DNA from 3 places in the Brachybacterium tyrofermentans genome. Region 2 is predicted to be linked to each of the others. Evidence: predicted binding sites of a transcription regulator. Region 2 holds the regulator's gene; each other region holds the start of a gene.
What was found. The regulator LexA, encoded in region 2, represses DNA repair genes until DNA is damaged. The targets are predictions, from matches to a motif close to TCGAACANNTGTTCGA.
Positions count from the first base shown of each region.

Region 1 (10,596 bases), on a different contig from region 2:
GGACCCCAAGGGCCGCAGCCGCTCCACCGAGGACCTCAAGGTCCCCGAGTCCCTGCGCTTCCTGCGCGACTCGATGGTCGCCACCGCCCTGTCGATGGTGCTCATGTACCTCGTCGTCGCCGTCGTCTACCTGGCACGTGCCGGGCAGGGAACCGCCTTCGACGCCTTCGAGGGCGGCGCGACCGACGTCGGCAACTACCTCATGCAGTCCGTGACCCAGGGCCTCCAGTTCGGCATCGCCGTGGCCGTGATCCTCTTCGGCGTGCGCACGATCCTCGGCGAGCTGGTGCCCGCCTTCCAGGGCATCGCCGCCAAGGTGGTCCCCGGCGCGATCCCGGCGCTCGACGCCCCGATCGTCTTCCCCTACGCCCAGAACGCCGTGCTGATCGGCTTCCTCTCGAGCTTCGCCGGCGGCCTCGTGGGCCTGCTGGTGCTCGGCGTCTGGCTGGGCCCGGTGCTCGGGCTCGCCCTGATCCTGCCCGGCCTGGTGCCGCACTTCTTCACCGGTGGCGCGGCGGGCGTCTACGGCAATGCGACCGGCGGCCGACGCGGCGCGGTCGCCGGCGGTTTCGTCAACGGCCTGCTGGTCACCTTCCTGCCGGCGCTGCTGCTGAAGGTGCTGGGCTCCTTCGGATCGGCCAACACCACCTTCGGCGACACCGACTTCGGCTGGTTCGGCATCCTCATCGGCTACTCGGCCCGCACCGGCGTGCTGCCCGGCATCATCCTGCTGGTCGTGGTCGGCGCCGTGCTCCTCGGCGGCGCCATCCTCATGCAGCGCCGGGTGGTCGACGCCGGCTGGGATCCCTCGCCGGCCCGCGCCGCCGCAGGGGCCGGGACCACGGCCGCCGTGGCCGGTGCGCCGACGCAGGCCGGTCCAGCCGCCGTGCGGACCGGCGCCGGGAGCTACCCGCGGGTCGCGCCCCCGACCGGTGCGCCGACGCCTCCCCCGCCGCTGGCAGACTGACCCTGCGGGCGAGGCCCCAGGACGGGTATCATCCGGGCACGATGTGCGGCCGCCCACCCCTTCCGACCGCGCACCTCCGGCCTTCGCACGGGCGCGAGACCCGCTGACCGTGCGCCGTCCCGGCGCTCCGCCGGGTCCGCCATGCCCCAGCCACTGCCCTCGGCGCGATCCTTTCCTCGGCGAAGTCCCCACGGCGCATTCCTTTCCGCCCTTTCCGCGCGATCTTTCGGAGGCGACACCTTTGAGCGCAACATCCCCCTCTCCTGCCGCGACGGCCTCGAGCGCCGACCGCGGGGCCTTCTCCGGCCGCACCGCGTTCATCTTCGCGGCCATTGGCTCCGCAGTGGGCCTCGGCAACATCTGGCGCTTCCCCGCAGTGGCCTATGAGAACGGCGGCGGCGCGTTCATCCTGCCGTACCTCATCGCGCTGCTCAGCGCCGGTATCCCGCTGCTCTTCCTCGACTACGCGATCGGGCATCGCTGGCGCGGCTCCGCGCCGATGGCGTGGCGCCGCTTCAAGCGCTGGACGGAATTCATCGGCTGGTGGCAGGTGCTGATCGCCCTGATCATCGCCCTGTACTACGCCCTGATCCTGGCCTGGGCCACGAACTACACCTTCTTCTCGCTGAACCAGCGCTGGGAAGATGACGCGGAGGGCTTCTTCAACGAGTACACCCAGGCGCTCGGTGGAGCCGACGCCACGATCTCCTTCGACATCGTGCCCGCCGTCCTGATCTCCATGATCGTGGTGTGGCTCGCGGTCATCGTGGTCATGGCGCTCGGCGTACAGAAGGGCATCGCCGCCAGCTCGGTCGTGTTCATCCCGCTGCTGGTGATCATGTTCGTGATCCTCGTGGTGAGGGCCCTGTTCCTCCCGGGTGCGATCGACGGCCTGGACGCGCTGTTCACGCCGAACTGGGCCGCGCTGCTGGACCCCACGGTGTGGATCGCTGCCTACGGCCAGATCTTCTTCTCGCTGTCCGTGGCCTTCGGCATCATGCTCACCTACTCCTCGTACCTCAAGAAGAAGACGGACCTCACCGGCTCCGGTCTGGTGGTCGGCTTCGCGAACTCCGGCTTCGAGATCCTCTGCGGCATCGGCGTGTTCTCCGCCCTCGGCTTCATGGCGCAGGCGCAGGGCGTCGCGATCGACGAGGTCGTAACCTCCGGTCCGGGCCTGGCGTTCGTCGCCTTCCCGACGATCATCAGTGAGGCCCCCGCCGGCGCCGTGATCGGCGTGCTGTTCTTCGGCTCGCTGGTGCTGGCCGGCTTCACCTCCCTGATCTCGATCGTCGAGGTGGTCATCGCCGCCATCCAGGACAAATTCGGCTTCGCCCGCATCCCCGCGACGCTGTGGGTGTGCATCCCGCTCGCCGTGGTCTCCACGGCGCTGTTCTCCACCACGATGGGCCTGCCCCTGCTGGACGTGCTGGACAAGTGGGCCAACGAGTACGGCATCGTCGCGGCCGCCGCGGTCTCCACGATCATCGTCACCTACGTGGTGCGGGGCCTGCCCACCCTGCGCGACCACCTCAACCTCAAGGGCAGCTTCCCGATTCGCAACTGGTGGCTGGTGTGCGTGGGTGGCATCGCCCCGATCGTGCTTGGTGTCTCGCTGGTCCTCAGCACGCGCGATCTGCTCACTGCTCCGACCACCTACGGGGAATACCCGGGCTGGTTCGTCTTCGTCTTCGGGTGGCTGATGGCGATCGGCCTGGTCGTCGTCGCGATCGGCCTGTCGCTGATCCCGTGGCCGGCCGGGTCGAACCTGTACAAGGACGATTCCGACGGCGACCCGGTCGCCCCCGAAGCCGTCGCCGGCAAGGGCCTGGTCTCCACGCCGGAGGCCACCACCCCGCACGAGCTGCGGTCCGCCGAATGGTGAGCCCCGTGCCGATCCCCATCCTGTCGACCCTCTTCACGAAGGAGTGACCATGTCCGTCTCCGCCATCGTCATGATGTCCATCGCGATCATCACCGTCTGGGGCGGCCTCGTCGCCGCCGTCGTCAACATCGTCCGCCACCCCGAGAAGGGCGACTGACCCCGCGGGCGTCTCCCGCCTCGCCGGGCACGCCGGACACGCCGGACACGCAGAGCACGCCCAGTTCTGCGACGAGAGGACCGATCCGCACTCGCGGATCGGTCCTCTCGTCGCAGGAACCGCACCAGGCCCCACTCCCGCTCCGCACTCCCACCGGTCCCTCGACCGTCGTCCGCGTCTCCGGTCCCGTCCGATGTCTTCCGGCGTCACATTCGTGGCGTCGACCGCGCCGCGCTCTCTACAGTCGGACGAACGCCCTCCCGAGCACCGCGCTGCCCGGGGCGCTCCTGCCCGACCCGACGATTCCGAGGAGGCATTCCGATGTCATCCGATGCCACCACGAGCCACCGCCCCGCCGATGCCGACGGGCCGAACGCCGCCGACGGAACCCTGGACCGGGCGACCTTCGCCGCGCTGTTCGGGCGTCACCCCGCCGGCGTCGCCGTCGTCACCCTGACCGACGGCACCCGACCCGTGGGCTTCACGGCCACCTCGGTGATCTCCGTGTCCGCACAGCCTGCGGTGCTCGCCTTCTCGATCAACGACACCTCGTCGTCATGGCCCGCGCTCAGCGGGGCCGAGACGGTCACGGTGAACCTGCTGGCCGCGGACCAGCGCCAGGTCTCCGCCGTGTTCGCGACCTCGGGCATCGACCGGTTCGCGCAGGTCGACTGGCACCAGCTGCCCACCGGGGAGCCCGTGCTGGGCGGCACCGCGGGCTGGATCAGCGGACGGATCCTGGAGCGCGTCCCCGCCGGCGGCAGCCACCTCGTGATCGTCGCCGCGGACCGCGCCGAGATCGCGAACGACGAGCCGCTGGTCTACCGCAACCGCACCTACCACCAGCTCCTCGAGTACGAGATCTGAGCCATTCGAGGGCTCCGCTCGATAGCCTGACCGTGCCTCCAGCGCAGAAAGGCCGACGATGCCCTCTCCCCCGCCGAGCACGGAGCTCCTGATCGTCCCGACCGCGCACTTGTCCGCGACGACGCCGGAGCCCGTGGTGGCCCACGCCCGCGAGCGCCTGCTCTCCTGGAGGCCGGACCTGGTGGCGATCGAGGCGTTGCCGGGGAACCTCGTCGTCGAGTACGAGCAGCGGGGCGGGACGTTCGCAGACTTCCAGGTCGGCGGGGCCGTGGACGCGAGGCGGGGAGCCTCCTTGCTCGACGCCACCCCCGGCGAGGCCTGGGCCGCGCGGCGCGAAGCCTGCGCTCCCGACACATCGCTGACCCAACGAGTCCTTGCCTGGCTCCGCGCACGGGAGCCGATCAATGCCCTGCTGCTCCCGTATCAGGAGGCGAACCTCGACGAAGCCGTCCGAGAGTTCCTCGACGACCTCGCGGGTCGACGTCGGGAGACCATCTCGATCGACGCGCACATCGCCCGAGAGCTCGGCCATGACTGCGTCGCCCACGTCGATGATCACGCCGGGGTCGAGAACATCGACCCCCTGCCGGAGGGGTTCGAGGCGGAGCTCCAGGACTACAAGAACGAGGTCTCCGGTCTGCTCGCGGAGGCTATCTCTCCGCCGCAGCTCGCGGAGGATCTCTGGGCTCAATGGCGGTTCTACGCATCGGATGATGTGCGGGCCACGACCGAACGTCTGGAGAGCTCGGAGCGACTCGTCGGCGGAGGGACTACTCCTCGGCTGCGCCGGGTGATGCTGGCGAACTGGCGCGCGAGAAACTTGGCAATCGCGGCGCGACTGCGGTCGGCGACAGGCGCGGTCCCCGGCGGACGGGTTCTGTTCGTCGTCGGCTCGTCCCACGAGGTGCCACTGCGTACTGCCCTGAGCATCGATCAGTACGATCTGCGACTGGTCGAGCTCGAGGAGCTGGAGCCCTGAGCGGGCACGCAGTGTGACCTGCGCCCGCTCGGTTCGCACCACCCCTGGGTGTCGGGTACGCTGATGCCTGCTCTTACGAGCGCTGGAGGATTCGCCTAGCGGCCTATGGCGCACGCCTGGAACGCGTGTTGGGTTAACGCCCTCAGGGGTTCAAATCCCCTATCCTCCGCCGAAGAAATGCCCCTCACCTGGCGGTGAGGGGCATTTTCGTCCCTGCTCGTCCCCGAACAGGTGCTCATCTCAGAACAGCTGCACCACTCAGAACAGTGACGGCTGCGGGACCAGGTCGAGCGCCGCCGGCGCGGACCGCACCCTGCCGGCCCGGGCGACCTTGCCGGCGGCCGCCCGCCGCTGCTCGGGCTGATCCTCGTCCTCATGGATGTCCAGGCCGTGGCGCTGCAGCAGCGGTCGCACCCGCTGGGACAGGTTCTTGCGGTAGCTCGCCGGCGCGTAGGACTCCCGGCCGTAGAAGCGCTGATATCCGGCGGCGAGCTCGGGATGCTCCCGCTCGATCCACTGCAGGAACCACTCCTTGGCCCCCGGCCGAAGATGCAGGGCGCCGAAGACGACGCGCTCCGCACCAGCCTCGGCGATCCGCGCGAGGGCCTGGTCGAGCTGGGCGTCGGAGTCGGTCAGCCACGGCATGATCGGCATGAGGAACACGGTCACGCGGAAGCCGGCGTCGGCCGCGGCGCGCACGGTCGCGAGCCGCGCGGCGGTGGTCGGCGTGCCCGGTTCGATCGTCTTCTGCAGGTCGTCGTCGAACACGGCGATCGACATCGAGAGGTCCACCGGGACCCTGTCCGCGGCGGTCGTCAGGAGCGGGAGGTCCCGCCGCAGCAGGGTGCCCTTGGTGAGGATCGAGATCGGGGTGCCGCTGTCGGCGAGGGCGGAGATGATCCCGGGCATGAGCCCGTAGCACCCTTCGGCCCGCTGATAGGGATCGGTGTTGGTGCCCAGCGCGACGAGCTCGCGGCTCCAGGAGCGCTTGGCGAGCTCGGCGCGCAGCACCTCGGCGACGTTGACCTTCACGATGACCTGCTGGTCGAAGTCCGCACCCGCATCGAGGTCGAGATAGGTGTGCGTGCTGCGCGCGAAGCAGTAGACGCAGGCGTGGGAGCAGCCGCGATACGGGTTGACGCTCCATGCGAAGGGCATCGAGCTCGAGGCGGGCACCCGGTTCAGCGCCGATTTCGCCGTCACCTCGTGGAAGGTGACGCCCTGGAACTCAGGGGTGCGCACGCTGCGCACCAGACCCTTCATCCCGAGAAGGGCCTGGGAGCGCTGCTCGCCGTCGATCGCCTGTCCACTCCATCGCATACTGCACAGTCGAACGCGTGTTCGATCCTTTGTCAAGGCGGCGCGCACGCATCCTGGGTGGAGGCCGACGGGTGCCACCTCGTGACCGCATCGGGACCTCCGACGTCGATCTCCGCGAAAGCCCACGTCAGCGGTGCGAGGCGGCCCGGTTCGTGCGCGCCTGGATGGCCGGCACCGGCAGTTCCGCAGCCCCGAGCCCACAGTTCCCCTGCCCGCTGCGTCCGCCCCGGATATCCTGCGATCTGCAACGGCCGGGGAACACGAGGGGGAACGCATGTCGGGCACAGGGGACGGCGCGCCGTATGACGGGCCACCGGGGTACGGGGGCGGAGACGGCCAGAACCGATCGCAAGGACCCGATCCGCAGGGACCCGGCCCGCACGGCGTCGATCCCGACGCCACCCACCAGGCGTGGAGAGCGGACCAGCCCCACCCGAACGCTCACCCCGGTGCCTCCCCCGACAACGCATCGTCCCCTGCTCCGCAGCACAACGGACAGTTCGGCGCCTCCCCCTACGGCGGACCGGGCAGTCCGGCGCGCCCGGGCGGGCACACGGCCCCAGGCGGTCCGACTTTCCCAGGCGGTCCGACGGGCATGGGCGGCCCACCGGGCTCCGTCGGCCCCGACGGCCCGCAGACCCCGGGACGGCAGCCGTCCCCCGGGCGCCGCTGGGCGTTGATCGCGGTCGCTTTCGGCTGCATCGCCATGCTGCTGCTCGTGATCGGTGGAGGCGTCCTCTACCTCACGCTCCAGCGCGGCGGCGGGCCGGACTCCACCGCCGCCCCGTCGGACCCAGAATCGACCTCGACACAGCCTCCGGAGGCCGACTTCTCGACGGACCCGGCGGAGTCGACGTTCGTCGGGATCTCCCCGCTCGACACCGTGGAGGGCGACGCCGACGACGTCTGGGCGGTCATGGCCAACAACCCGCTGACCACGGGGTCCCTGCCCGATGTCAGCAGCTGCGAGATCCCCGAGACGCCGGTCGAGCAGTCCGTGGAGGAGCTGCAGGCGACCTTGGACGCCGCCAACGACTGCCTGGACTTCCTGTGGTCCAGCGCGAGCTCCGACCGCGGACTGCCCTGGGACGGGCCATCGGTCCAGGTCTACACCTACCCGGACATCCCCAGCTCCCCCTGCGAACCCGATACCTTCGAGGAGGACTTCCCGCGGGTCTGCAACCCCGACTTCACCATCTACTGGCCCGCGGGCTACGGCACCGGAGCCGAGCAGACCGATCCCGCCGCGGTGCCGGGCGCGTACGCGTGGGACCTGTCGTACCAGTACATGAACACGCTGACCTGGAACAGCTCGCTGGCGTTCTACTTCAACGCGCTCGACGAGAAGCTCGCGGACGACCCGGAGCGCGCCGAGGAGGCCTGGCGCCGGTACAACCTGCAGATGCGCTGCCTCGCAGCGGCCTCGACCATGCAGCTGCCCGCGGAGGCCCAGCCCACGCCGGAGATGATCGAGACCCTGCTCGACGAGTCGACCTGGCCCACGGAGGACGAGCCCCACAGCCTCGAGCCGGCGTCCCGCGTGCACTGGCTGACGGTCGGTCTGGAATCGGACGGCGATGTCGCTCAGTGCAACACCTGGCTCGCGCCGTCGGATCAGGTGGCGTGATCCCGCCGGGCGCGTCACCCACTAGCCTGGGAGCATGGTGCAGCCCTCGACCCCGGCTCCGGCCACGAGTCCGGACCAATCTGCTCCGCACCGCCCTCGGGCCGATGCGCTGTACGTCGCCCGCGTGGACAACATCGGCGGCACCTCCGGCCAGGTGCGCGTGCACGACGGTCCCACCGCGCTCGCCGCGGAGGATCCCGCCGCAGCACGCCCCGGCGGCGAGCGCCCAGCCGCCGAGGTGCCCGCGACGGCCCTGCCGACCTCCGAGGCCCTGCCGACCCCCGAGGTCCTGCTCCCCACGGGCGGGCCGACGGCACCGGCACGCGGGTTCAACCCCGAGCAGCTCCTCGCCATGGCCTGGAGCACGTGCCTCGGCGAGACCCTGCGCGTGGTCCTCGCCGAGCACGGCCTGCCGCACGGGAGCCACGTGAGCGTCGAGGTCGGCCTGCACCGGGACCCGTCGGGCGGATACCGGTTCGCGCCCCGCGCGCTGGTCACGATCAACGCGATGGCGCCCGACGAGGCGCAGCCGCTCCTCGATGCCGCTCATGCCCGCTGCCCGGTCTCGAAGCTGCTGAGCGGCTCGGGCGAGCCGGTCGTCGAGCTCCAGGCGCCCGACGGAGCGTGGAAGTCCGCTCAGGGCTGAGGCCGACGTGATGCACCGCATAGCCCCCTGACCAGGGTGCTCGGTACGCTGAAGGAACCTTCTCGAGCCGCCTCTCCTCGGCCCTCCGGCCCCGGCGCACAGCTCGACCCTCCCCCTCGTGAGAGCCGATGATCGAGTTCCTGAACGTCGCCAAGACCTTCCCGCAGGGCCGGTCCGTCGTGACCGCCCTGGAGGGCATCGACCTCAGGATCACCGAGAACGAGATGTTCGGCGTCGTCGGCGAATCCGGCTCCGGGAAATCGACCCTGCTGCGCCTGATCAACCATCTCGAGGCGCCCACGTCGGGCACCGTGCTGGTGGACGGCGAGGACCTCAGCACTCTCCGGCCCCGTGCCCAGCGCGCCCGGCGGCGCGGCATCGGCATGGTGTTCCAGCAGTTCAACCTGCTCGGCAACTCGACCGTCCTGGACAACGTCTCGATGCCGCTGCGTCTGCAGGGGCGTCGCGGGCGGGATACCGCCCTGCAGATGCTCGAGTTCGTGCACATGGCCGACCACCGCGACAAGCATCCCAGCCGGCTCTCCGGCGGCGAGAAGCAGCGCGTCGCGATCGCGCGAGCGCTCGCGACCAGGCCGCAGATACTGCTGGCCGACGAGCCGACGTCTGCCCTGGACTCCGGGCACACCGATGAGGTGATGGCCGTGCTGCGGGACGTGCGCACCGAGTTCCGCACCACGATCGTGCTGGTCAGCCACGAGCTCGACGTGATCAAGGCCTCCTGCGACCGGGCCGCCGTGCTCGAGGGCGGGCACCTGGCGGCCCTCCTCGATGTCACGCCTCCCCCGCCGCGCGAGCGCACCGGAAGCTACGCCGACCGCGCCCGGGAGCACCTGGCATGAACGATCTGCTGACCCGGCTGGGCGAGTACCGCGGCGAGATCATCACGTCGATCGTGGAGACCGGCTACATGCTGGGCAACTCGATGCTCGCGGCGGTCCTCGTCGGCCTCCCCCTGGGCACCCTGCTGTACCTCTCCCGCCCGGGCGGGCCCTTCGAGCGCCGCTGGCTGCACAGCGTGCTGAACACCTACGTGAACGTGGTGCGCTCGGTGCCCTTCCTGCTCTTCGTCGTGGCCCTGATCCCCATCACCCGCTGGCTGGTGGGAACCTCCTTCGGCACCACCGCGGCGTCGGTGCCGCTCGCCTTCGTGGCCGCCGCTCTCTACGCCCGCTTCTCCGAGCAGACCCTGCTGGACGTGCCCGAGCAGACCGTGGAGCTGGCCCGGTCCCTCGGCGCGGGTCCGCTGCAGCTGGTGGTGCGCTTCCTGTACTCCGAGGCCCGCTCCGGCCTGGTGCTGAGCCTGACCACCGTCACGATCTCGATGGTCAGCTACTCCACGATCATGGGCGTGGTCGGCGGCGGCGGCGTGGGCGACTTCGCGATCCGCTACGGCTACCAGACCTACGAGTACGACCTCATGTACACCACGATCGTCCTGATGATCGTGGCCGTGATGCTCATCCAGGGGGCAGGCACCCTGCTCGCCCGGCTCCTCGACAAACGCGGTCGCTGACCGGCGATCCCGCACCCTCGGTACCCCCGGCGAGCGCCCCACGGCCCTCCCCCACGATGAAACGAGTCCTCTCATGAACCGACGCCTCTTCGCCCTCTCCGCCCTGACCGGTGCCTCCACGCTCGCCCTCGCCGCCTGCGGCGTCGGCGGCGGGTCCGGCTCCGGTGGCTCCGGCGACTCCGGTGGCTCCGGGGAGGACGCCGTCATCAAGGTCGCCTCGCACCTGCCACCGATGACCGACGTGGTCACCACCGCCGCGACGGTCGCGAAGGAGGAGGGCTACACGATCGAGCTGGTGCAGGTCAGTGACAACGTCCAGTACAACCGGCTCCTGGCCGACGGCGAGGTCGACGCGAACTTCGCCCAGCACAAGCCGTACATGGAGGCGTTCAACGCCGAGAACGACGCGGACCTCGTGCTGCTCGAGCCGATCTACGACGCGAAGGTCGGCTATTACTCCAAGGCCTACGAGAGCGCCGACGAGATCCCCGAGGGCGCCAAGATCGCGATCCCCAACGACGCCTCGAACGAGGGACGGGCGCTCGCGATCCTCCACGAGCACGGGCTGCTCACCCTGCCGGAGGACGCCGGCTTCGAGGGCCGCGTCGGCGACA
Region 1 covers NZ_BAAAIR010000105.1:48,963-59,558, reverse strand. Annotated here, with positions in the region: gene ulaA (PTS ascorbate transporter subunit IIC) at 1-967, shown strand, start outside; gene ABD093_RS19550 (sodium-dependent transporter) at 1,209-2,852, shown strand; gene ABD093_RS19545 (methionine/alanine import family NSS transporter small subunit) at 2,902-3,009, shown strand; gene ABD093_RS19540 (flavin reductase family protein) at 3,331-3,876, shown strand; gene ABD093_RS19535 (hypothetical protein) at 3,935-4,855, shown strand; tRNA gene ABD093_RS19530 (tRNA-Ser) at 4,940-5,024, shown strand; gene ABD093_RS19525 (Rv2578c family radical SAM protein) at 5,114-6,175, opposite strand; gene ABD093_RS19520 (hypothetical protein) at 6,771-7,802, shown strand; gene ABD093_RS19515 (OsmC family protein) at 7,837-8,448, shown strand; gene ABD093_RS19510 (methionine ABC transporter ATP-binding protein) at 8,577-9,308, shown strand; gene ABD093_RS19505 (methionine ABC transporter permease) at 9,305-9,982, shown strand; gene ABD093_RS19500 (MetQ/NlpA family ABC transporter substrate-binding protein) at 10,056-10,596, shown strand, end outside.
Region 1: the regulator LexA is predicted to act here: its motif matches at 6,185-6,200, upstream of ABD093_RS19525 (Rv2578c family radical SAM protein).

Region 2 (10,596 bases):
GCCCGGCTGAAGGGCTCGCTCACGCCGGAGCGCTTGTGCACCGAAAGCGACGCGGTCTCCGAGGTCGAGAATCGACGCGAGCAGTTCGGGCACTGGCGGCGGCGACGAATCGTCGCACCGTCGTCGGAGGTACGCGAATCCACGACTCGCGAGTCGGGATGGCGGCAGAACGGGCAGTGCATCCCCTCAGGATACCGGCCCGCACCCGCATCAGCGCGATGCGCCGTCGAAGACGGGCATCTCGAGCTCCTGACCGACGGACACCCGTCCGGTCGGAAGCTGGTTCACAGTGCGCGCCTCCACGACGAACTCATGGGGACTCATCCCTTCCGGCGCATACTCCTCGGCGTAGCCCCAGAGGGTGTCGCCCTCCTGGACCGTCACGGTCACCGCATCATCGTCGGCTCCGCCGGCGAGAGCGGCGGGGATGCCGAACACCAGCAGTGCCGCCGCGGCGACGGCGAGCCCGAGCAGGAAGGCGATCGCCGTCAGGAGCATCCGGCCGCGCCGGGTCATGACGAGTCGAACGTCCGATCGAGCAGAACGCTCAGCCCGCTCATCACGGTGCTGCGGGAGGGGAAGAACCGTAGCCATATTCGTATGCATGTCCGAACTCCTGTTCGATCGAATGTCTGTGCGACTGTAGCCCCCCATCGCCGCGACACGCAAGAGGAACCTCGAACACCTGTTTGGAATCCCGTGCGTGCCGCCCTAGGCTGGGCAACACGACAACGGAACCGCAAGGGTCCGACAGACGAAGCCAGGAGGCCCGCACCATGACGCCGAGCACCCCCAAGCCGAGCCGGGTCCGCGACGACGCCGTGGAGGATCCAGTGACGGCAGGGCTCACGCCTCGGCAGCGGCTCGTGCTCGAGACCATCACTGCCGAGATCGCCGCGCACGGCTACCCGCCCACCATGCGCGAGATCGGTGACGCGGTGGGCCTGACCTCCTCGTCCTCCGTCTCCCACCAGCTCCAGGCCCTCGAGCGCAAGGGCTTCCTGCGCCGCGACCCCAAGCGCCCCCGCGCGATGGAGGTCGTCATGCCCGGTGACGACGGGACGCCCGACTTCCCGTCCACACCCGAGATCACCCCGAACTCGGTCTCCGTGCCCCTCGTGGGAAGGATCGCGGCCGGCGTCCCCATCACCGCCGAGGAGCAGGTCGAGGACATCTTCACCCTGCCCTCACGGCTGGTCGGCGACGGCGACCTCTTCCTGCTCCAGGTGGTCGGCGACTCGATGATCGACGCTGCGATCTGCGATGGGGACTGGGTGGTGGTGCGCAGTCAGAAGGAGGCGCAGAAGGGCGAGATCGTCGCCGCGATGATCGACGGTGAGGCGACCGTGAAGACCTTCGTGCAGCGTGACGACCACGTGTGGCTCATGCCGCACAACCCGTCCTTCGCCCCGATCCTCGGTGACCACGCCGAGATCCTCGGCAAGGTCGTGGCCGTGCTCCGCTCGGTCTGACGCATGACGACGTCCGTCGAGGGGCTCCGCTCGGTCTGACGCATCACGACGTCGAGGGCCTCCGCTCGGCCTGCCTCCTGACGACGTCGAGGGGCTCAGCCCTCCGCGAGACGCCGCAGGGCCCCCAGTGCCACCTCGGGATCCGTGGTGGGCCACAGCGGAGGCATCGACTCTCGGAGGAATCCGGCATACCGCGCAGTGGCCAGCCGCGGATCGAGCACCGCGACCATCCCGCGATCCTCCTGGGACCGGATCAGCCTCCCGGACCCCTGCGCCAGCAGCAGTGCCGCGTGCTGCGCGGAGATCGACATGAAACCGTTGCCCCCGTGACGGCTGATCCGCTCCTGCCGGGCCGCGGTCAGAGGGTCGTCGGGACGCGGGAACGGGATCCTGTCGATGGTGACCAGGCGCAGCGCCCGCCCCGCGACATCGACCCCCTGCCAGAGGGTGAGGGTCCCGAACAACGAGGCGTCCTCGTCCTCCCGGAAGTTGCGCACCAGGTTCGCCATCGAGTCCTCGCCCTGGACCTCGATCGTGAGGTCCAGGCGGGCCCGCACATGCTCGGCGGCCAGCTCGGCGCCGCGGCGCGAGGAGAACAGGCACAGCGCTCCCCCACCCGATGCCTCCACCAGCTCGGTGAGGTGATCGAGCATCGCCGTCGAGGGCCCTTCCCGTCCCGGCGGCGGGAGATGGCGCGCGGTGTAGAGGATGCCCTGGCGGCGGTAGTCGAAGGGGCTCCCCACGTCCACCCCGGCCCAGGCACCGGTGTCCGCCGCGATCGGAACCTCCTCGGCACCGATCCGGTCCACCCTGGCCAGCCCCACCTCGCCGGCGGCCGGCTCGAAGCGATTCCCGAGCGCGAGCGTCGCGGAGGTCAGGACGGCAGTGCGGTGCTCGAGGATCGCCCCACGCATCGCACCGGCGACGCTCAGCGGCGCCACCTGGATGCTCGAACGCCCCGTGGCCTGCGAATGGGAGACGGAGACGACGTCGTCGTCGGCCGGGGCCCCCAGGCGTTCGCAGACGTCGATGATCTCCTGCAGGTTCGCGCGGACCGTCTTGCGGGTGCCGGCGGTCCCCGTCGTCGTGTCGTCACCGGCGTCCTTGGCGTCGGAGTGGGCCGTGCGGGCCTCGATCCGCAGCTGCTGGATCGCATCGGCGAGGCGGTCGGGCAGGGGACCGATCACGCGGCCGTCGGGGGCGAGCTCGAGGGATTCGCGCAGCTCCTCCGAGGCATCGTCGAGGGCCGTCCCGGCGACGCCGAGCCCGCGCAAGTCGCGCACGGTGCCGCGCAGCATGCCCGGGTTCAGGACATCGGTGACGGCGCTGGTGACGCGCCCGGAGAGGTCATGCGCCTCGTCGAAGACGACCACGTCGTGCTCGGGGATGATGCCGTGGCTGTCGAAGGCGTCGATGGCCAGGAGGGCATGGTTGGTGACCACGATGTCCACCTCGCGGGCGAGCTCGCGGCTGCGCTCGGCGAAGCAGGACTCCACCATCGGGCAGGTCCCGCCCAGGCACTGGGATCCCGTGACGGACACCTGGCGCCAGGCACGATCGGAGACCGCATCCTCCAAGGAGTCACGATCTCCGCTGTCGGTCTCCTCCGACCACTCCCGCAGGCGCTTGACCTGGTCCCCCAGGCGTTCGCTGCCCGAGCGCGACGGATCGGTCGAGGCCTCGGCGAACAGCGCGCCGGGGTCGATGTCCACCGGGTACCCGCCGTCGATCTTGTGCCGGCAGAGGTAGTTCGCACGCCCCTTGAGCAGGGCGAAGGTGGGCGTGCGCGGCAGGTGCGGGGCCACCGCCTCGACCAGGCGCGGCAGGTCCTTGCGCACGATCTGGGTCTGCAGGGCGATCGTCGCGGTGGAGATCACGACTGGTCGGCCGCTCACCAGGGCATGGCGGAGCGCGGGGACCAGATAGGCGAGCGACTTGCCGGTGCCGGTGCCTGCCTGCACGAGCAGGTGGCGGCCTCCGGACATCGACGTGTCGACCGCCTCCGCCATGGTCTGCTGGCCGGGGCGCGGCACGCCGCCGATCGCCTCGACCGCCGCCTCCATGAGGGTGGACAGCTGGATATCGGCTGCCCCGGGGGCGGCCTCATGATCGGTGGCGGTGGTCATCGGATCAGCGTATCCGCGCCGGATCCGATGACCCCTCAGGCCGCGCCGTGCAGCTCTGCGGCAAGCGCCTCATCCACGCGGGCATGGAGCTTCGTGCCCTCCATCACGTGCTCCTCGGAGAGCACCTCGCCGGTGGTGTGCGCGCGGGCGATCAGGTCGCCGCGGGAGTAGGGCACGAGCACCTCGACCTCGACCGCCGGGCGCGGGAGGTGCTCGGCGATCAGATCCCGGAGCTCCTCGATGCCCATGCCGGTCCGGGCCGAGACGACGATCGAGTCCTCGACCTGGCTGCGCAGGCGGGCGATGGTCTCGGGCTCGGCGAGGTCCGCCTTGTTGAGCACGATGACCTCGGGCACATCGAAGCCCTCGACCTCGCCGAGCACGGTCCGCACGGCTTTGATCTGGCCTTCGGGATCCGGATGGGAGGCGTCGACCACATGCAGCAGCAGATCGGAGTCGCCCACCTCCTCGAGGGTCGAGCGGAAGGCCTCCACCAGCTGCGTGGGCAGGTGCCGCACGAAGCCGACGGTGTCCGCGTAGGTGAACTCGCGGCCGTCCGGGGTGGTGGAGCGGCGCACCGTCGGGTCGAGGGTCGCGAAGAGCGCGTTCTCCACGAGGACCCCGGCACCGGTCAGCCGGTTGAGCAGGGAGGACTTGCCGGCGTTGGTGTAGCCGGCGATCGCGACCGCCGGCACCTGGCTGCGGCGGCGGTCGGCCCGCTGGGCTTCACGCCCCGGGGTCATCGCCTTGATCTCGCGGCGCAGCTTGGACATCCGATCACGGATCCGACGACGGTCCAGCTCGATCTTGGTCTCACCGGGGCCTCGAGAGCCCATGCCCGCTCCCGCGCCGCCGACCTGACCGCCGGCCTGCCGGGACATGGAATCGCCCCAGCCGCGCAGACGCGGCATCAGGTACTCGAGCTGGGCGAGCTCGACCTGCGCCTTGCCCTCGCGGGATTTGGCGTGCTGGGCGAAGATGTCCAGGATCAGCGCGGTGCGGTCGATGACCTTCACCTTGACGATGTCCTCGAGCGCGCGGCGCTGGCCGGGGCCGAGCTCGCCGTCCGCGATCACGGTGTCAGCACCGCTGGCGGCGACGATCTCGGCCAGCTCTGCCGCCTTGCCCTTGCCCAGGAAGGTCGCGGGGTCGGGGTGTGCACGACGCTGAAGCACGCCGTCGAGCACCTCGGAGCCCGCCGTCTCGGCGAGCGCGGCGAGCTCGAGCAGGCTGGTCTCCGCCTCCCCGGTGTTCCCCGAGGTGTAGAGACCCGCCAGCACGACTCGCTCGAGGCGGAGCTGTCGGTATTCGACCTCGCTGACGTCCTCGAGCTCGGTGGAGAGCCCGGCGACGCGACGCAGAGCCTGACGGTCGGCGAGGTCGTACTGTTCCCCGTCGGACGAGGAATCGTAGGTGGCGGATGCCGCGCTGCGGGAGAGGATCCGCTGGGTCAGCGCGTCTCGTCGGCCCACGGCCGGCGCGGTCTCCTCCGGGATGGCCGGGGTGCCTGCGCTGTCGGTGTGCGCCGCGGCCCCGGTCCCTCCCGTGGTGGTCCCGTCGACGTCGGTGTCGGAGTCGGGTTCGGGATGGAAGGCGATGGGCACGGTCGGGGCACTCCTCAAGATGGGGGACGAACTGTCCTGACAAGAGTCCCACGACCGCGGGCCGTGGTCGAGGCATTTTGCGGTGAGCGGATAGCGGTGCTGTGGTCATCCTTCCTCGACGTGCTCCTCCCGGGCCGTCGGAGTCCGTATCCTGCTCAGGTGGACGAGCACTATTTCACCCCTTCCCCGACGACCGATGCCCGGCGCTTCCCGCTTGCGGTGCGCCTGGCCGGCCGCGACCTCGAGCTGGTCTCCAGCGCCTCCGTGTTCAGCGGGCACGGTGTGGACAAGGCCACCGCCGTGCTCCTGAACCGGCTCGACGAGATCACGGAGCCGCCGGCGCGGGCACGGATCCTCGATCTGGGATGCGGCTGGGGGCCGATCGCCCTGACCGCAGCGATCACGCATCCTGACGCAGAGGTGTGGGCGGTCGACGTCAGCGAGCGCGCTCGTGAGCTCACGGCGCAGAACGTCGAGCGAGCCGGCCTCACGAATGTGCGCGTCGTCGCCCCCGACGAGGTGCCGGAGGATCTGATGCTCGATGCGATCTGGTCGAACCCGCCGATCCGGATCGGCAAGCCGGCGCTGCATGACCTGCTGCTGCAGTGGACGGCCCGTCTGACCCCGGAGGGGACTGCCGCGCTGGTTGTCGGGAAGAATCTCGGAGCGGATCCGCTCGCCCGGTGGCTCGGGGAGCAGCTGCCCGATCGAGAGGTCGCGAAGGTCGCCAGCGCGAAGGGCTTCCGCGTGCTCGAGGTGGGTCCCGTCAGACCAGCGTGACGCCGTCGGCGACGAGCACCGCCGGGCCGGTGAGCGTGACCTCACCGGTCGCCGTCCATCCCACCTGCAGGCGCCCACCGGGAACATCCACCGTCCAGGGCTCTGCACTGGTGTCGCCGGCGCGCAGGGCCGCCGCCACAGCGGTCGCCGCGATCCCGGTCCCGCAGGAGCGGGTCTCGCCCACCCCGCGCTCGAACACCCGCATCGCCACGTGGCGCGGCCCGCGCTCGACGACGAGCTCGATGTTCGCGTCAGCGGGAGGTTCGGGGTCCAGGGACGGCCGATGCGTCAGGTCGAGCTGCTCGAGAGCGGTGCCCTCCGGGAGGAAGGCGACGGCGTGCGGGTTGCCCATATCGACGTCCGTGACCGGGAGCGCCTGCCCGGCGACCTCGACGGTGCGCTCCCCCTGGAGGCTCGTGCTCCTCCCCATGCCGATGCGCACCGACCAGGGAGCCCCGTCCGTCTCCGCGCGCTCGAGGACGTCGACCGACCGTGCCCCGGCGCGGGTCCAGACGGCGAATCTGTCGCCCTGCACGTGCCCCGCACGCAGCAGATGCGCGGCGAGCACGCGGACCCCGTTGCCGCACATCTCCGCGATCGAGCCGTCGGCGTTGCGGTAGTCCATGAACCATTCCGGGGCATCCACCGGGGCGTCGATGCCGGCGGCCCGGGTGCGCACGGCGCGGATCACGCCGTCGCCGCCGATACCGGCCCGACGGTCCGTGAGCGCGATGACGGCCTGCGGTTCCAGGTCCAGGGCACCGTCCGGGTCATCGAGGATGACGAAGTCGTTCTCGGTGCCGTGGCCCTTGGTGAAGCGGATGCTGTCGGTCATGGGACGAGCCTATGCCGTCGCCGGCCCGTCCGGCCCGCCCAGCCCGTCCGGCCCGCCCAGCCCGTCCGGCCCGCCCAGCTCGCCCGCGTCCCTGATCGCGTGCAGCGCCCGCTCGAGCACGACGTCGCCCGTGCGCTGCGGGTCTGGGACCGCATCGATCCAGCGCACCCGGAGGTCACGGCGGAACCACGTGTCCTGCTTGCGCACCAGGCGGCGCGTGCCCACGATCGTCGCCTCGATCGCCTCCTCGCAGCTCATCGTCCCGTCCAGGACGGCCAGACCCTGCGCGTACCCGATCGCGCGGCGAGCGGTGAGACCCTGGTCCAGGCCACGGTCGCGGAGTGCCCGGATCTCGTCGAGCAGCCCGAGCTCGACCATCCTGTGCACCCGCTGCTCGATGCGTTCGTGCAGTTCCGCTCGATCCAGGCGCAGCCCGAGCTGCACCGTGCCGGGCTCCGCGTAGATCGGCCGGGGCAGGAAGGCGGCGAAGGGTCGGCCGGTCAACTCCCCCACCTCCAGCGCGCGCACGATCCGGCGAGCATCCCCCGGACCGATCTTCGCCGCGGCCTCAGGGTCGCTGCGGGTGAGCTCGGCATGCAGCGCGGCCGGGCCTTCTCGCGTCGCGCGTGCCTCGAGGCGGGCGCGGGTCTTCGCGTCGGTGGGTGGGAACTCGATCTCGTCGAGGGCCGCGCGCACGTACAGCCCTGAGCCGCCCACGAGGATCGGTCGCCGTCCCCGGGAGCGGATCTCCGCGATCGCTGTGCGTGCGCCCTCCTGGTACGCGGAGACGCTCGCCTCCTGGGTGACCTCCAGGATGTCGAGCTGATGATGGGGCATCGCCTCGCGCTCGGCACTGGTCACCTTCGCGGTGCCGATATCCATGCCGCGATAGAACTGCAGGGCGTCGGCGTTGATGATCTCGCCGTCGAGCCGCCGGGCCAGCGCGATGGCAAGATCCGACTTCCCGGTCGCCGTGGCTCCGACGACGGCGACCACCGGAAGGGCGGTGTGCTCTGCGCGGAGTCCGGCCTGGAGCGGTGATGTCTCGGGCCGCACGGTCGCAGGAAGGTCCATGCCTGGCAGACTACCTGCGCCGATGGCGAAGGTCAGCCGGATCACGCCTGGTGGCAGGCCGATTCCCCGAGGAAGGGAGTAGTGTGAGCCGCGACCCGGCGCCGCCGGGCCGTCGACCACGACTACTGCATTGCCTGAGGTTGGAAGTGACTGCACCGCACGAGTCCCCTGCACTGCCGGACTCGACTCACGGGCTCGCCCCGATGACCATGGCCCGCATCGAGCAGAGCCTTGCTCGGCACGGATATGCCTTCGTCGAGGACGACGAGCACGCGGAGATCCTCCGCGCGCGCTTCGACGACTACCGTTTCCAGTTCATGCTCTCCGGCGAGGAGCAGGCTGTTCTGCAGACCCGCGGACGCTGGAGCCACTCGGTGGACTTCTCCCGCAAGGTCGAGATGGTCAAGCTCTGCAACGAGTGGAACATGAACCGGATCTGGCCCAAGGTGTACGTGCGCCGCGAGTCCGAGGGGCTCCTCGGCGTCTACGGCGAGCTCGCCGCGGACTTCCGCGCCGGCGCCCTGGATTCCCAGGTCGACTCAGCGATCAAGTGCGGGCTGAGCACGGTGATCGCGTTCTTCCACAGCCTCGAGGAGCGCCTCGGCGCCGAGCTGGACGAGCTCGACGTCTGAGCCTGAGGTCCGCGGTTCTCGCGGGCCCTGCGCTATACAGCGCCAGAGCAGGCTCAGGGACGACGCAGGCTCGGCATGCCCAGGGTGACCGGTCCCGGCGGCGCGGCAGCGCCGCCTGTTCCGCAGGAGGATCCGCCGTCCGTGCCGCTCACCCCGGCCTCCCAGGCGTCCCCGGAGCGGGTGCGACGCACGGAGAACTGCTCCGGGGCGAGGGATCCGTCCATGGCGCCGAGAGCGCTGTCCGCGATGAGGTAGTAGGGCGCCGCGCGGGTGACGGTGGCGGTGACCAGGTCCCCCGGGCGCGGCCGGTCCGCGGCGGGCAGACCGGGCGGGAGCGCCAGATGGACCAGGCGGTGGTCGCGGGAGCGGCCGGAGAGACGATGGGTCGCATGCTCCCTCTCGCCTTCCCCCTCGGCGACGAGCACCTCGACCACGCTGCCCTCCAGGCGAGTGTTCTCTTCGAACGTGATCCGGTCCTGCAGAGCCGTGAGTCGCTCGTAGCGCTCCTGGACGATCTCCTTGGGGATCTGGTCGTCCATGGTCGCGGCCGGGGTGCCGGGACGGATCGAGTACTGGAAGGTGAAGGCGCTGGAGAAGCGTGACGCCTCGACGACATCGAGCGTGCGCTGGAAGTCGTCCTCCGTCTCCCCGGGGAAGCCGACGATGATGTCGGTCGTGATCGCCGCCTCCGGGATCCGCTCGCGCACCCGCTCGAGGATGCCGAGGAACTTCCTGCTGCGGTAGGAGCGCTTCATCCGGCGCAGCACGTCGTCGGATCCGGACTGGAGCGGCATGTGCAGCTGGGGCATGACGTTCTGGGTCTCGGCCATTGCGTCGATGACGTCATCGGTGAACATGGCCGGATGCGGGGAGGTGAAGCGCACCCGCTCGAGCCCCTCGATCTCCCCGCACGCCCGCAGGAGCTTCGCGAAAGCGCCGCGGTCGCCGAACTCCACGCCGTAGGAGTTCACGTTCTGCCCGAGCAGGGTGACCTCCAGAGCGCCGGAGTCCACCACGTCGCGCACCTCGGCGAGGATCTCCCCCGGCCGGCGGTCCTTCTCCTTCCCCCGCAGCGAGGGCACGATGCAGAAGGTGCAGGTGTTGTTGCAGCCGACGCTGATCGAGACCCATGCCGCGTAGGCGGACTCCCGACGGGTGGGCAGCGTGGATGGGAACACCTCGAGGGACTCGAGGATCTCGACCTGCGCCTCGGCGTTGTGGCGGGCGCGGTCCAGCAGGACCGGGAGCGAGCCGATGTTGTGGGTCCCGAACACGACGTCGACCCAGGGGGCGCGCTCGACGATCTCGGCACGGTCCTTCTGCGCCAGGCAGCCGCCGACGGCGATCTGCATCCCCGGATTCGCCTCCTTCGCCGGGCGCAGCGAACCGAGGGTCCCGTAGAGCTTCTTGTCGGCGTTCTCGCGCACCGCGCAGGTGTTGAACACGATCACGTCGACCTCGCCGCGACGGGCGTCGGCGCCCGCCGGTGCCGCCGCGTACCCGGACTCCTCGAGCATCCCGGTGAGGCGCTCGGAGTCGTGGACGTTCATCTGGCAGCCGAAGGTGCGCACCTGATAGGTGCCTCGCGGCGCGTTGCGCGCGTCGTCGGTCATCAGGGGATCGGTGGCGAGAGAGCTGAGGGACATAGTCCCCCCAGGATACGGCGCGACTCCGGGCCGGTGTGTGCCGCACGGGCCGTCGAGGATCGGTCGGCGATCAGCCCTCTGCAGGGTCCGCGGCCGCTCGCAGCTCCGCGGCGATCACCTGCACGGCGAGGGATCCCGGGTATCCCTTCCGGGTCAGCAGGGCGTCGAGACGGCGGGAGAGCCGCCGACGGTGGCTGCCATCGCGTTCGCTGCGCAGCTGCTCTCGATCGCGGTATCCGATCCGAGAGCGCACCAGATCCCGGCAGCGCTCCTCCTCGTCGTCCTCCCCAGTTCCCAGGGCGTCCTCGATGAGATCGGACTCCACGCGCCTCGAGGCGAGCTCGCGACGCAGCGCCTCGTCTCCCAGCGCTCGCATCGAGCGCCGCTGCGTCACCCATTCCTGGGCGAAGGCGGCGTCATCGATGAG
Region 2 covers NZ_BAAAIR010000046.1:200,736-211,331, reverse strand. Annotated here, with positions in the region: gene nrdR (transcriptional regulator NrdR) at 1-182, opposite strand, end outside; gene ABD093_RS15070 (peptidoglycan-binding protein LysM) at 211-516, opposite strand; gene lexA (transcriptional repressor LexA) at 777-1,472, shown strand; gene ABD093_RS15060 (ATP-dependent DNA helicase) at 1,568-3,598, opposite strand; gene hflX (GTPase HflX) at 3,634-5,202, opposite strand; gene ABD093_RS15050 (class I SAM-dependent methyltransferase) at 5,362-5,982, shown strand; gene dapF (diaminopimelate epimerase) at 5,969-6,817, opposite strand; gene miaA (tRNA (adenosine(37)-N6)-dimethylallyltransferase MiaA) at 6,827-7,891, opposite strand; gene ABD093_RS15035 (YbjN domain-containing protein) at 8,038-8,523, shown strand; gene miaB (tRNA (N6-isopentenyl adenosine(37)-C2)-methylthiotransferase MiaB) at 8,577-10,169, opposite strand; gene ABD093_RS15025 (regulatory protein RecX) at 10,240-10,596, opposite strand, start outside.

Region 3 (10,596 bases), on a different contig from region 2:
CAGCACCAGCTCGGTCTCGTGGCCGGCGCGGGGGTTGACCAGGCAGCTGGCGCGCTTGCCGTCGAACACCTTGTCCAGGCAGGCCTGGTTGCACGAGATGCAGGCGACCACCTGGGAGGCGCGGCCGTCGGCGAGCTTGGCGGGCAGGTTCGGGTCGGCCAGCAGCGGGCGGGCCATGGAGATCAGGTCGGCCTGGCCATCGGCGAGGACCTGCTCGGCGACGGCAGGGTCGTGGATCCGGTTCGAGGCGACGACGGGTACGTCGACCAGCTCGCGCAGCAGGCTGGTCTGCTGGGTGAAGGCGGCGCGAGGCACGGAGGTCACGATGGTCGGGACCCGGGCCTCGTGCCAGCCGATGCCGGTGGACAGCACGTCCACCCCGCGTGCGGTGAGGCCCTGGGCGAGGGCCGTGGTCTCCGTCCAGGTCTGCCCGCCGGGCACCAGGTCCAACAGGGAGATGCGGTAGCTGAGCAGGGCATCCGGACCGATCGCCTCGCGCACTGCGGAGGTGATCGCGAAGGGCATCGCGCGCCTGCCCTCGGAGCTGCGGCCCCAGCGGTCCCGGCGACGGTTCGTGGCGGGGGCGAGGAACTGGTTGAGGAGGTAGCCCTCGGAGCCCATGATCTCGACACCGTCGTATCCGGCGGCGATCGCATGGCGGGCGGCCTCGGCGAAGTGGTCGATCGTGCGTCCGACGCCGCGGCGGGTGAGGCGACGGACCCGGAACGGGGAGAGCGGGGAGCGGCCCCGGCCTGCCGACGCGGCGAGCGGGTGGAACGCGTAGCGGCCGGCGTGGAGGAGCTGGAGGATGATGCGGCCGTCGGCCTCGTGGACCTCGCGGGTCACCAGCTGATGGCTGCGCAGGGTGCGCTCCGTGGCCTGGGCCCCGCGCGGGGTGAGCCGGCCGGTGCGGTCGGGGGAGAACCCGCCGGTGACGATCAGCCCGGCGCCGCCGCGGGCGCGCTCGCCGAGGTATGCCGCGAGCTTCTTGGCATCGGAGGTGCGGTCCTCGAGGCCCACGTGCATCGACCCCATGACGATCCGGTTGCGCACCTCGAAGCGGCCCAGGTCCAGGGGGGAGAGCAGGGTCGGGTACGAGCGGGGTGCGGTGGGGTGGGGAAGCGGCGTTGCCATGCCGCGATTGTGCCAGGGTCTGCCGGGTGATTCGGTACCAGGGTGCGTCACCGGTGAGGTGCGGCGGGACGCTCCGCCGTCGCTGCGTCGTCACCTCGGGCATCCGCCTCATGGCCGAGTCAGGTGGGGCTGTCGTCGGGTTCGTCGGGTGAGGGGCGGGGTGGGGGCGGCGGTGGCTTCAGGGGTGGCAGGGGGTTGTTCTTGAGGAACTCCTGGAGGCCGTCGTCGTCGCCCGCGCCGTCGCCCTGTCCGTCGTACTGGCCGCGTGATCCGCGTTTTTCGGTCATGCGCTGGCGTTCGATGCGGCGTTGTTCGATGATCCGGTCGCGGGCGGGGCGTGCGGCTTCGATCTCGGCGATCCGGACCGCGTCGGCGTGGGCACGCAGGTGCGTGTCCCAGGCGCGATCCAGTGCGGCGGCGAGGACAGGGGTCAGCAGGTCGTGTTCCTCATAGGTCGCGGTGCGGAGCTCACCATCGATCGTCCACCGAGTCTGGGTGGGCTCGACGACCGGCCGGCGCGGAACCGGGCGGGGAGGCAACGTGGCAGGCGGGAACCGAGGCGGATCCTCGGGAACATTCCGGAGCCTGTCCGGGGCAGGATCAGGACTGATGTCCGCACCGGGGTCGGGCTCAGTGTCGCGTTCGGGGTCGATGAGGCCCGCGGTCTTGATCGTGTGGTGCAGCCAGCAGAGCCGGTGGAGGTTCGCCAGGGACGTGGGGCCGCCAGCGGCAGGATCGTCGTGGTCGTACTCCTCGATGTGGTCATCCTCCGAGGCGAGCACCGTCGCCCGCGTGCAGCCGGGGGCCGCACACACGGGGTGGCGCAGGCGGAGCTGGAGACGCATCTGCGCAGTCGGCGTATACGTGTCGGCGGTGACGGGGAGATACGCACCGGTGGTGGGATCGGTGAGGATCCGCTGCCAGGTGGCCTGCCCCGCAGCCAGCGCACGGGCCTGCTCCGCGGGGACCGGGATCAGGCCGTCGATCACCCCGGGTGCGTCACTCTCACCCAGCAGAGTCATCGCCGGCACCGTGACCAGCAGCTTGTAGGGGGAGACGGGTTCGGGCACCGGATTCGTGTCGAGCATCGACTGCGTCAGCACCGCATACCGCAGCGCCGCCAGAGACATCGCCCGGCCACGTTGACGCAGCACCTCATCAACATCGAAGGGGATCGGGGCGTCGCTGTCCTGATCGTTCAGGGCGTGGCGCTGGGCTTTCTGGATCGCCTGCGCCGCGACATCGAGGCGGTGGGCGAGGGCTTTGATCTCCAACGTCGGCCCCGTCACCGACAACGTCGCAATCCCCCGCGCCGGGTCGATGATCTCCAGGTCCACGCGCCGTTCTGATTCCGGGGTCACGGGGATCGTGCCCGCAGTGACCATAGTGATCAACGAGCCGAGGTGGCGGGCGAATTGATCCCGAGAGATCGACGCCAGATCCCACCCCGCCACATGCTCATCCACAACACGGACCTGGTCATCGGGCAGTGCCCGTACTTTGCGCAGCAGCAGACGATGGAAGTCCTCGGGCAGATCACCCGAACGCAGGACCTCGAAGGTGCCGGGCATGAGGGTGACGGAGCGGTGAGCGTCCCGGATCAGGCACTCCGCCCGATGCAGGGACGCCCGCAGACCGGTGGCGACCTTCAACGCGGAGATATCCGCTGAATCGATGCACCCATCAGACTCCGGATCCCGCGTCAGAAACGCCGTCAGCAGCTCCTGCTCCCGGGCATACAGCTTCGTACGCTCACGCATGTTGTCGTGGATCGCCAGTGCCCGCACCGCCTGCTCGCTCTCGGGCTCCGCCTCACACGCCTCGATCACCCGCTGCGCAGTCAGCACCCGCCGAGCCCGCACCGGCCACACCGGCACCGCAGGCACGACGCTGGAATCAGAGGCGGGACCGGAAGGCGGATCGGAGGCGGCACCAGAAGGACCGTCGGAGTGACTGCCGGAGCGGTCGCCCGGAACGTTGCTCGCAGGCCCATCCTGCCCACCATCGGACAGCGAATCCCGCTCGAACTCCTCACCCACGACAACCCCTCCTTCCACCCCTGGAAAACACCGGCCCCACTGCCGACGACTTCACTTCATTTTACGCGATCGAACACCTTTGCGATAGACCCAACCAGCACTGTGTATGAATTTGTGGATAACCACCCACTGTGGAGGAAGGGTGACGCTCGGCGAGAGTGACGCCGAGGGGAGAGGGCTGCGCGCATGGCGGTCGGAGAGGTGGTCAGATGGTCGAGGTCTCGTACGTCAACGCAGGTCAGTGGTCACTGTGTGGAAGGTGTCCAGATTTTCGAGGTCGCGCTGGCGGGCCGAGGCGCGAGTGCTCTGCAGGGGAGGGGGTTCGGTCAGTGAAGGGTGCGACCTGCGTTTTGTGGATAACCTGCCACTGTGGAGGAAAGAATGGGAGAGGGGGCGTTCGGGAGTGCATATATCGGTCGCATTGTTGTCGGTGGAAGTGGTGGACTTCTGATGGCGCATTTGGGCTGCTGAACCTCGGGGTGTCGGCGTCGGCGTCGCGGTCGCGGTGGCGGCCGCCGGGCCGGGTCTCGTCGACCGGGTTTCGTCGGCTGGGCCCGTCGACCCGCCCTGCAGATCCGCTGGCCCGCCCTGCAGATCCGTCGGCCCCTTTACATACAGTCACCCACACGAGAGAGTCGTCGGGGCGCGGCACTGTTCCACGCCCGCTCCCTCCGCACGCCCGCTCCCTCCGCACGCCCGCTCCCTCCGCACACCCCCACCCACTCCAGACGGGACCCCATGGACCACCGGACCGGTAACCCCTTCACCCCGGGCTTCGGCCTGACGCCGTTCATCCTCGCGGGCCGCGCCGAAGCCATCGAGGACTTCACGGCGGCGCTGGCCGGCAACGTCCCCGAAGCACGGGCGATCCTGATCTCCGGGGCGCGTGGTTCCGGGAAGACGGTGCTGCTGACCGAGTTCAAGGAGCTCGCCCTCGACGCGGGGTGGACGGACCTGCGCGTGCACACCTCCTCGAGCTCGCTGGTGGACGAGCTGCGGGGCACGGCGATCGCCCGGCTGCGCGAGCTGGACCCCGAGGCGGAGACCTCTCGGCTCACCTCTGCCCGGATCTCGGGAGCAGGCGCGTCCCGGGAGATCCATCAGCGCTACGAGGGCGAAGGAGAACCGCTCACCACGGTGCTCGACCGGCTCGCGGCGCTCACCGAGGAGGACGGCGGCGGTCTGCTCATCACCCTCGACGAGCTGCAGTCCGTGGACCGCGACCAGCTGCATGCGATCACCCAGCACGTGCAGGACCTCATCGGGTCCGGGCACGCCGTCGCGTTCCTCGCCGCGGGTGTGCGGCCCGGGGTCGATGCCCTGCTCGACCACGAGCGCACCACCTTCCTGCGCCGGGCGCACCGCATCGAGGTGGGCAGCGTCGACGTGGGCACCGCGGCCGAGGCGATCCGTATGACCATCGCCGACACCGCGAAGACCATCACGCCCGAGGCGGCGGTGCTCGCCGGGGAGATCTCGCAGGGCTACCCGTACCTGATCCAGCTCATCGGCTCCAAGGCCTGGCAGAACAGCGGCGACGCCGACACGATCGAGATCGAGGACGTGCACGGCGGGCGCGACGGCGTGGTGGCGGCGATGATCAAGAACGTGCACGGCCCGGCCCTGCGCGGCCTCAGCGCCCGCAAGCGCGAGTACCTCCACGCGATGCTCGCGGACGACGGGCCCTCGAAGGTCGGGGACATCGCCGAGCGCATGGGCATCGACCCGCGCAACCAGTCCACCTATCGCGAACGGCTGATCGACGACGAGCTGATCCGCGCCGCCGGCCGCGGCCTCGTGGAGTTCGCCCTGCCCTACCTCGGGGCAGCGCTGATCCATGAGCAGGCGGAGGGGGCCGCGACGGAGCCGGGGAAGGGGCTGACGCGGTCCCATCGCTCGCGGCGCCCCCGCGGCACCCGCTGATGGTTACCGTGGGGGAATGACGAACTCGAGACCTGCCCGGACGTACCGGACCAGCCTCCCCGTACGGATCCTGCGCGCGATCGGACTGCTCGGGGCGCTGACGATCACCATCTGGCTCGTGCTCGCGTACCGGACGATGCCGCAGACGATCGCGACGCACTTCGGCCCCGGGGGTGCGGCCGACGACTACGGCAGCAAGGTCACGGCCCTGGTGCTCGCCGCGCTCATGGTGGCCCTGACCCTGTTCCTCGCCGTTCTGTCCCTGCGCCCGTCGATGCTGAACTATCCGACGGTGATCACCAAGACGAACGCGCAGGCGATCTACCGCGAGGGCGAGCGAATGCTGGTGCTGGCGCTGGTCAGCATGCAGGTCGTGTACCTCGGTCTCGGCCGGTCCGTGTCGGACGGCGCGGGGTCGGCCCTCCTGGCTCTCGGTCTGGTCCTGCTGGTGGCCTGCATGGTCCTCGGGATCGTGCGACTGGTGCGAGCGGCGCGGACGGACGAGGGCGTAGCCGCCTGAGGGCCACGCACCTCGCCCGTTTGCCTGACCCCGTCAGATCCGGGCGAGCGCGACCGCGACGTTGTCCGGTCCGCCGGCCTCGAGGGCCAGGGCCACCAGGTCGTCGGCCAGCTGGTCGACGTCGGCGGCCGGCGCCGTGAGGGCATCGGCGAGGGCCGACGGGTCGACCACCGCGTGCAGCCCGTCCGAGGAGAGCAGCACGAGGTCGCCCGGTTCGAGCCGACGGATCAGGAGGTCCGGAGCGGTCGGGGCGCCGGCGGCCAGCGCACGGTTGAGCACGGCGCGATCCGGATGCGCGGCGACCTCCTCCGGGGCGATGCGGCCCGCCGCGACGAGGGAGCGCAGGCGGGTGTGGTCCTGGGTGACCGCCTCGATCCGGGTGCCGCGCACGAGCGTCACGCGCGTGTCGCCGATGTGCGCGACATGCAGACGGCCGGCATGGAGGAGCGCCGCCGTCAGGGTGGCGCCGTCGGGCCCGTCGGCCGGCACCAGCGCCTCGGCGGCGGACCAGGCGGCTTCCAGCGCGGCGAGCGGATCGGCCGACGGGTCCTGCCCGGCGGCCCCGCCACCCCCGACAGCGTCGACGAAGGCGGAGAGGACCCGTGCCGAGAGGTCGTCGTCGGTGCCGAAGCCGTCGGCCAGGGCGAGCAGCACGGCGCCACCGGGGAGCTCGCGGGTGGCCACGGCGTCCTGCTGGGCGGTGCGCACGGGACCGCGCTCGGCGGCGGTGGCGACCTGCAGGGACGCGGTGGGGTGGTCAGCGGTGGATGCGGTCATGGTGGTGTCCTCCTGGGGACGTTCCCCGAGGTCACGGACGAGGTCGTCGACGGCGGCGCCGCGGGAGAAGGCGTCGGCCTCCTCCTGCCGCCACCAGGAACGCAGTTCGGAGACGGCGGCCGCAGCCTCGAGATCGCAGAGCACCTGGATGCGGGCGAGCCCCATCCCGAGCCCTCGCAGGGACGCGATCAGCTGCGCCCGCCGAACCTGGTCGGCCCCGTAGGAGCGGTACCCGGTGAAGGGATCGATGCGTCGCGGCGGGAGCAGTCCTGACTCGGCGTACAGGCGCAGCGCCTTCGGGCTGAGCCCGCTGGCCGCCGCCAGCCCGCCGATGCTCAGCAGCTGTGCATCCCGGTCCACCTTCGCCATGCGTTCCTCGGTCGTGCCTCGCCCGAGGTCCTCGGGCACCGGGGCGTTCCCGGCACGGACCACGCTCGGGATTGCCCCCGGGGCAGAGTCAAGCGTGCCTGGTCGGGAGTGTCCGGATATTCCATCGACCCGCACCGATTCTCTGTGATGCACTGCGATCATGCACTTCTCGATCCGTCCTCTGGACCCCACCTCCGATCTCGAGCTCACCCAGTACGGCGCCCTCGACGTCGCGCTGGACGAGGCGGCGCACGGCGGCAGCGAGGTGTTCACGCTCGCCCAGCGTCGGGTGCTGCTCACCGACACCCCCTACTACCGCACCCAGCGCTGGGTGGCGGTCGCCGAGCCGGTGGAGGGCGGGGAGGTCCTCGCCGGGATCGCCTCGGTGTACCTCCCGCAGCAGGAGAACCTCGACACGATCTCGGTGGGAGCCTCCGTGCACCCGGCGTTCCGGGGGCAGGGCATCGCCACCGCGCTCGTCGAGGAGGCGCTGATCCCGGCGATCCGGGAGTCCGGGCGCGCCCTGGTGGAGTGCTACGGCGCGATCCCGGCCGACGGCGACCCCGATGACCCGTCGGTGCCGACGAACCGTCTCGCCGCGCGCCTCGGGATCTCCCGCAGGAACGTCGCCGTGTGCCGCATCCTCCCGCTCCCGCTCGAGACCTCGCTGCTGGATCAGCTGCAGGCCCAGGTCGACGAGAAGATCGGCGACTACCGCCTCGAGCTGTGGGACGGCGGCATCCCCGAGGAGCATCTGACGGCCTATGGGCTGCTCATGCGCCAGCTCGAGCTGGACGAACCCGACGAGGAGGTCGAGCACGAGGCGCCCGAGTACACGCCCGAGCGGATCCGCACGATGGTCCAGCGGCTGCAGGACGCGGGCACCCGCGCGATCATCGCGGTCGCCGTCGCGCCCGACGGCAGCTTCGTGGGCAACTGCGAGGTGCACCTCCAGCAGGAGGAGGGGACGACGATCGCCTGGCAGGAGAACACGCTGGTCATGCCCGATCATCGAGGTCACCGTCTCGGTCTCGCGCTGAAGGTCGCCACGCACCGTCTGCTCACGGAGCAGGCGCCGCACGTGCGGTCGATCGCCACCTGGAACTCGCACGTGAACCCGTGGATGATCGCGATCAACGAGGCGCTCGGGTACCGGATCGCGTATCGCGAGATCGCGCTGCAGGGCCGCCCGCAGCACTGAGGCCGGCCCCGGCGACACGCCCAGGTCTCGTCGGCTCCGCGCCGACGGGCTCTCCTCGGCCTAGGTTCGTGGCCACCGACCGAGGGGGACCAGCGTGCAGGCACGGCATCGTAGGAGATCGTTGCGGCCAGGGCGGCCGCATGACCAGTTCACCATGATGATCGCGATCATGGCCGTCATCATGTCCGGCGGGATGCTCACGGGCCTGCTCGCCAACGCCTCGGCTCCCGCCCAGGAGCGGGACGCGGCCGCGCACCGAACGTCGCTGCTGCCGCCGGGGGACCCGTCCAACTCCACCCGCATGGACGACCGCACCCGGATCACGGGGGACATCACGCCGAAGTCCGTGGTCGCCGGTCCGGGCGGCACCGTCATCGCGAACAACATGATGTACAGCCACAGCTCGACGCTGTACGACGCGGAGACCCTCGAGCTGACCGCGACCGTCTCCGACGAGGTGGACCTGTCCGAGTTCGGGTTCGAGGATCGGGCCGGCGCCACGCAGGGCGCCCCGGTGGAGGCGGTGTTCTCGCCCGACGGCGCCTATGCGTACGTGTCCCAGTACCGGCTCAAGGGCCCCGGAGCGGGCGCGAAGGCCACCGACGACTGCACGAACGGCGACGCGATCGGGAACTCCGCCGTGTACCGCCTGAACCTCGCCAGCGGACAGTGGGACCAGGTCATCGAGGTCGGCCGGGTCCCGAAGTTCATCTCCCTCTCGCCCGACGGCAGCATCGCCCTGGTCTCGAACTGGTGCGACTCGAGCGTCTCCGTCGTGGACCTGGACGAGGGCGTCGAGACCAGCCAGATCCCGGTGGACTCCGCCCCGCGCGGCAGCGTGGTGCTGCCGGACAACCGCACCGCCTACGTGACCGCGATGTACGCCGACGAGCTGTACAAGCTCGACCTGGTGACCGGCGAGAGCGAGCTGGTGCTGGAGACCGGTCGCAAGCCCCGCCACCTGGTGCTCTCGCCGGATGCGAGCCGCATGTACCTCACCGAGTCCGGTTCCGACCGGCTGCTCGAGCTCGACCCGGCGACGGGCGAGGTGCTCCGGGAGACGGAGACCGGCCGCGAGCCGCGCTCGATGACGATCTCGCCGGACGGCCTCGCCCTGTACGTGGTGAACTATTACGCGAACACCGTCTCCAAGTTCGACACGGAGACGATGGAGGAGATCCAGACGGTGGAGGTCGGGCAGAACCCGATCGGAGTCACCTACGAACCGACTCAGCGCCGCATCTGGGTCGCGAACTACGCGGGGTCGATCGACGTCTTCGACGACACCACCCGCGCCGAGGAGATGATGTGACCATGAGTGAGAGCACCGGAGCAGGGACCACCCCGGCAGATCGCGTCGTCCGTGCGTCCCGGGAGATCGCCGCCTCCGCCGGAGCGATCTTCGCCCTGATCGCCGATCCGGCGGAGCAGCCGCGCTGGGACGGGAACGACAACCTCGCCGAGGCCGCCACCGGGCAGCGGGTCACGGCGCTGGGCGACGTGTTCGTGATGACCAACCGCAACGGGGGAGTGCGCGAGAACCATGTCGTCGCTTTCGCAGAGGGTCGCGAGATCGCCTGGATGCCGGCGCCGGAGGGCCAGGAGCCGCCCGGGCACCGCTGGGGCTGGGAGCTCGAGGAGCTCGATGCCCGGCGCACCCTGGTCACCCACACCTACGACTGGTCGCAGCTGACCGACGAGAAGCGTCTGGCCAAGGCCGCCGGCTACACCGCCGAGAATCTGCGAGCCTCGCTCGACCGGCTCGCTCTGCTCGCCGAGGGTGCGGACGGGCCATGAGCTCGCGGGACGACGCCCGGGTCCAGAGCGAGCTCGAGCAGGCCATCGCCCGCGGCGACTTCGACGACCTGCCCGGCACCGGCAAGCCGCTGGACCTGCCGGCCTCCCCGGATCCCGACTGGTGGATCCGGCAGCGCCTCGCCGAGGACGACGTGGACCGCGACGCGCTGCTGCCCGTGGTGATGCTGCTGCGCCGCGAGTACGAGCGCCGCGACGACACCCTCGTCGAGCTGCCCAACGAGCAGTCCGTGCGCGAGTTCGCGACCGAGTTCACCCAGCGGGTGCACGATGATCGTCGTGCGAACCCGCTGGCCCGTGTGATGGCTCCCGAGATGGATCCCGATGACGCCGTGGAGCGCTGGCGGGAGCTGCGCGCCGCGACGGCCGACCGCGAACCGGCGCGGGCCGAGACCGCGGTCGAGGGCCGACGGCCCCGTCGGCGCTGGTGGCTCTTCGGCCGACGGGGATGAGCCGGGAGCTCGGAGGGGTCGGAGGGCTCAGCGCCCGTCGGCCAGCGACTCCTGCGCCGTGGTGATCAGCGCACGCACGGTGCGCACCGCCGCGGTGAGCGCGGGCTCCGAGAGGTCCTGACCGATCGTGGACAGCGCGGCTGTCGCTCGACTCGCGAAATCCTGGGTCTCGAGGGGGAGGCGGTCGACCGCGGGCACGAGGCCCTTCTCGGTCGTCACCCACGCGCCGGCATCGGCGTGCCAGGCGTGCGCGCACCACATCAGGGACGTCGCGCAGCACAGCTGGAGGTAGGCGACATCGCCGCGGCCCGTCACCTTCGCGGCACCGCCGACGAGGAATTCCGCCGTCCGGAGCTGCTCGACCAG
Region 3 covers NZ_BAAAIR010000034.1:203,681-214,276, reverse strand. Annotated here, with positions in the region: gene ABD093_RS08585 (NADPH-dependent 2,4-dienoyl-CoA reductase) at 1-1,134, opposite strand, end outside; gene ABD093_RS08580 (DUF222 domain-containing protein) at 1,254-3,020, opposite strand; gene ABD093_RS08575 (ATP-binding protein) at 3,912-5,096, shown strand; gene ABD093_RS08570 (DUF1648 domain-containing protein) at 5,113-5,616, shown strand; gene ABD093_RS08565 (MerR family transcriptional regulator) at 5,650-6,825, opposite strand; gene ABD093_RS08560 (GNAT family N-acetyltransferase) at 6,923-7,963, shown strand; gene ABD093_RS08555 (YncE family protein) at 8,118-9,275, shown strand; gene ABD093_RS08550 (SRPBCC family protein) at 9,278-9,760, shown strand; gene ABD093_RS08545 (DnaJ family domain-containing protein) at 9,757-10,230, shown strand; gene ABD093_RS08540 (nucleotidyltransferase family protein) at 10,258-10,596, opposite strand, start outside.
Region 3: the regulator LexA is predicted to act here: its motif matches at 3,243-3,258, upstream of ABD093_RS08580 (DUF222 domain-containing protein).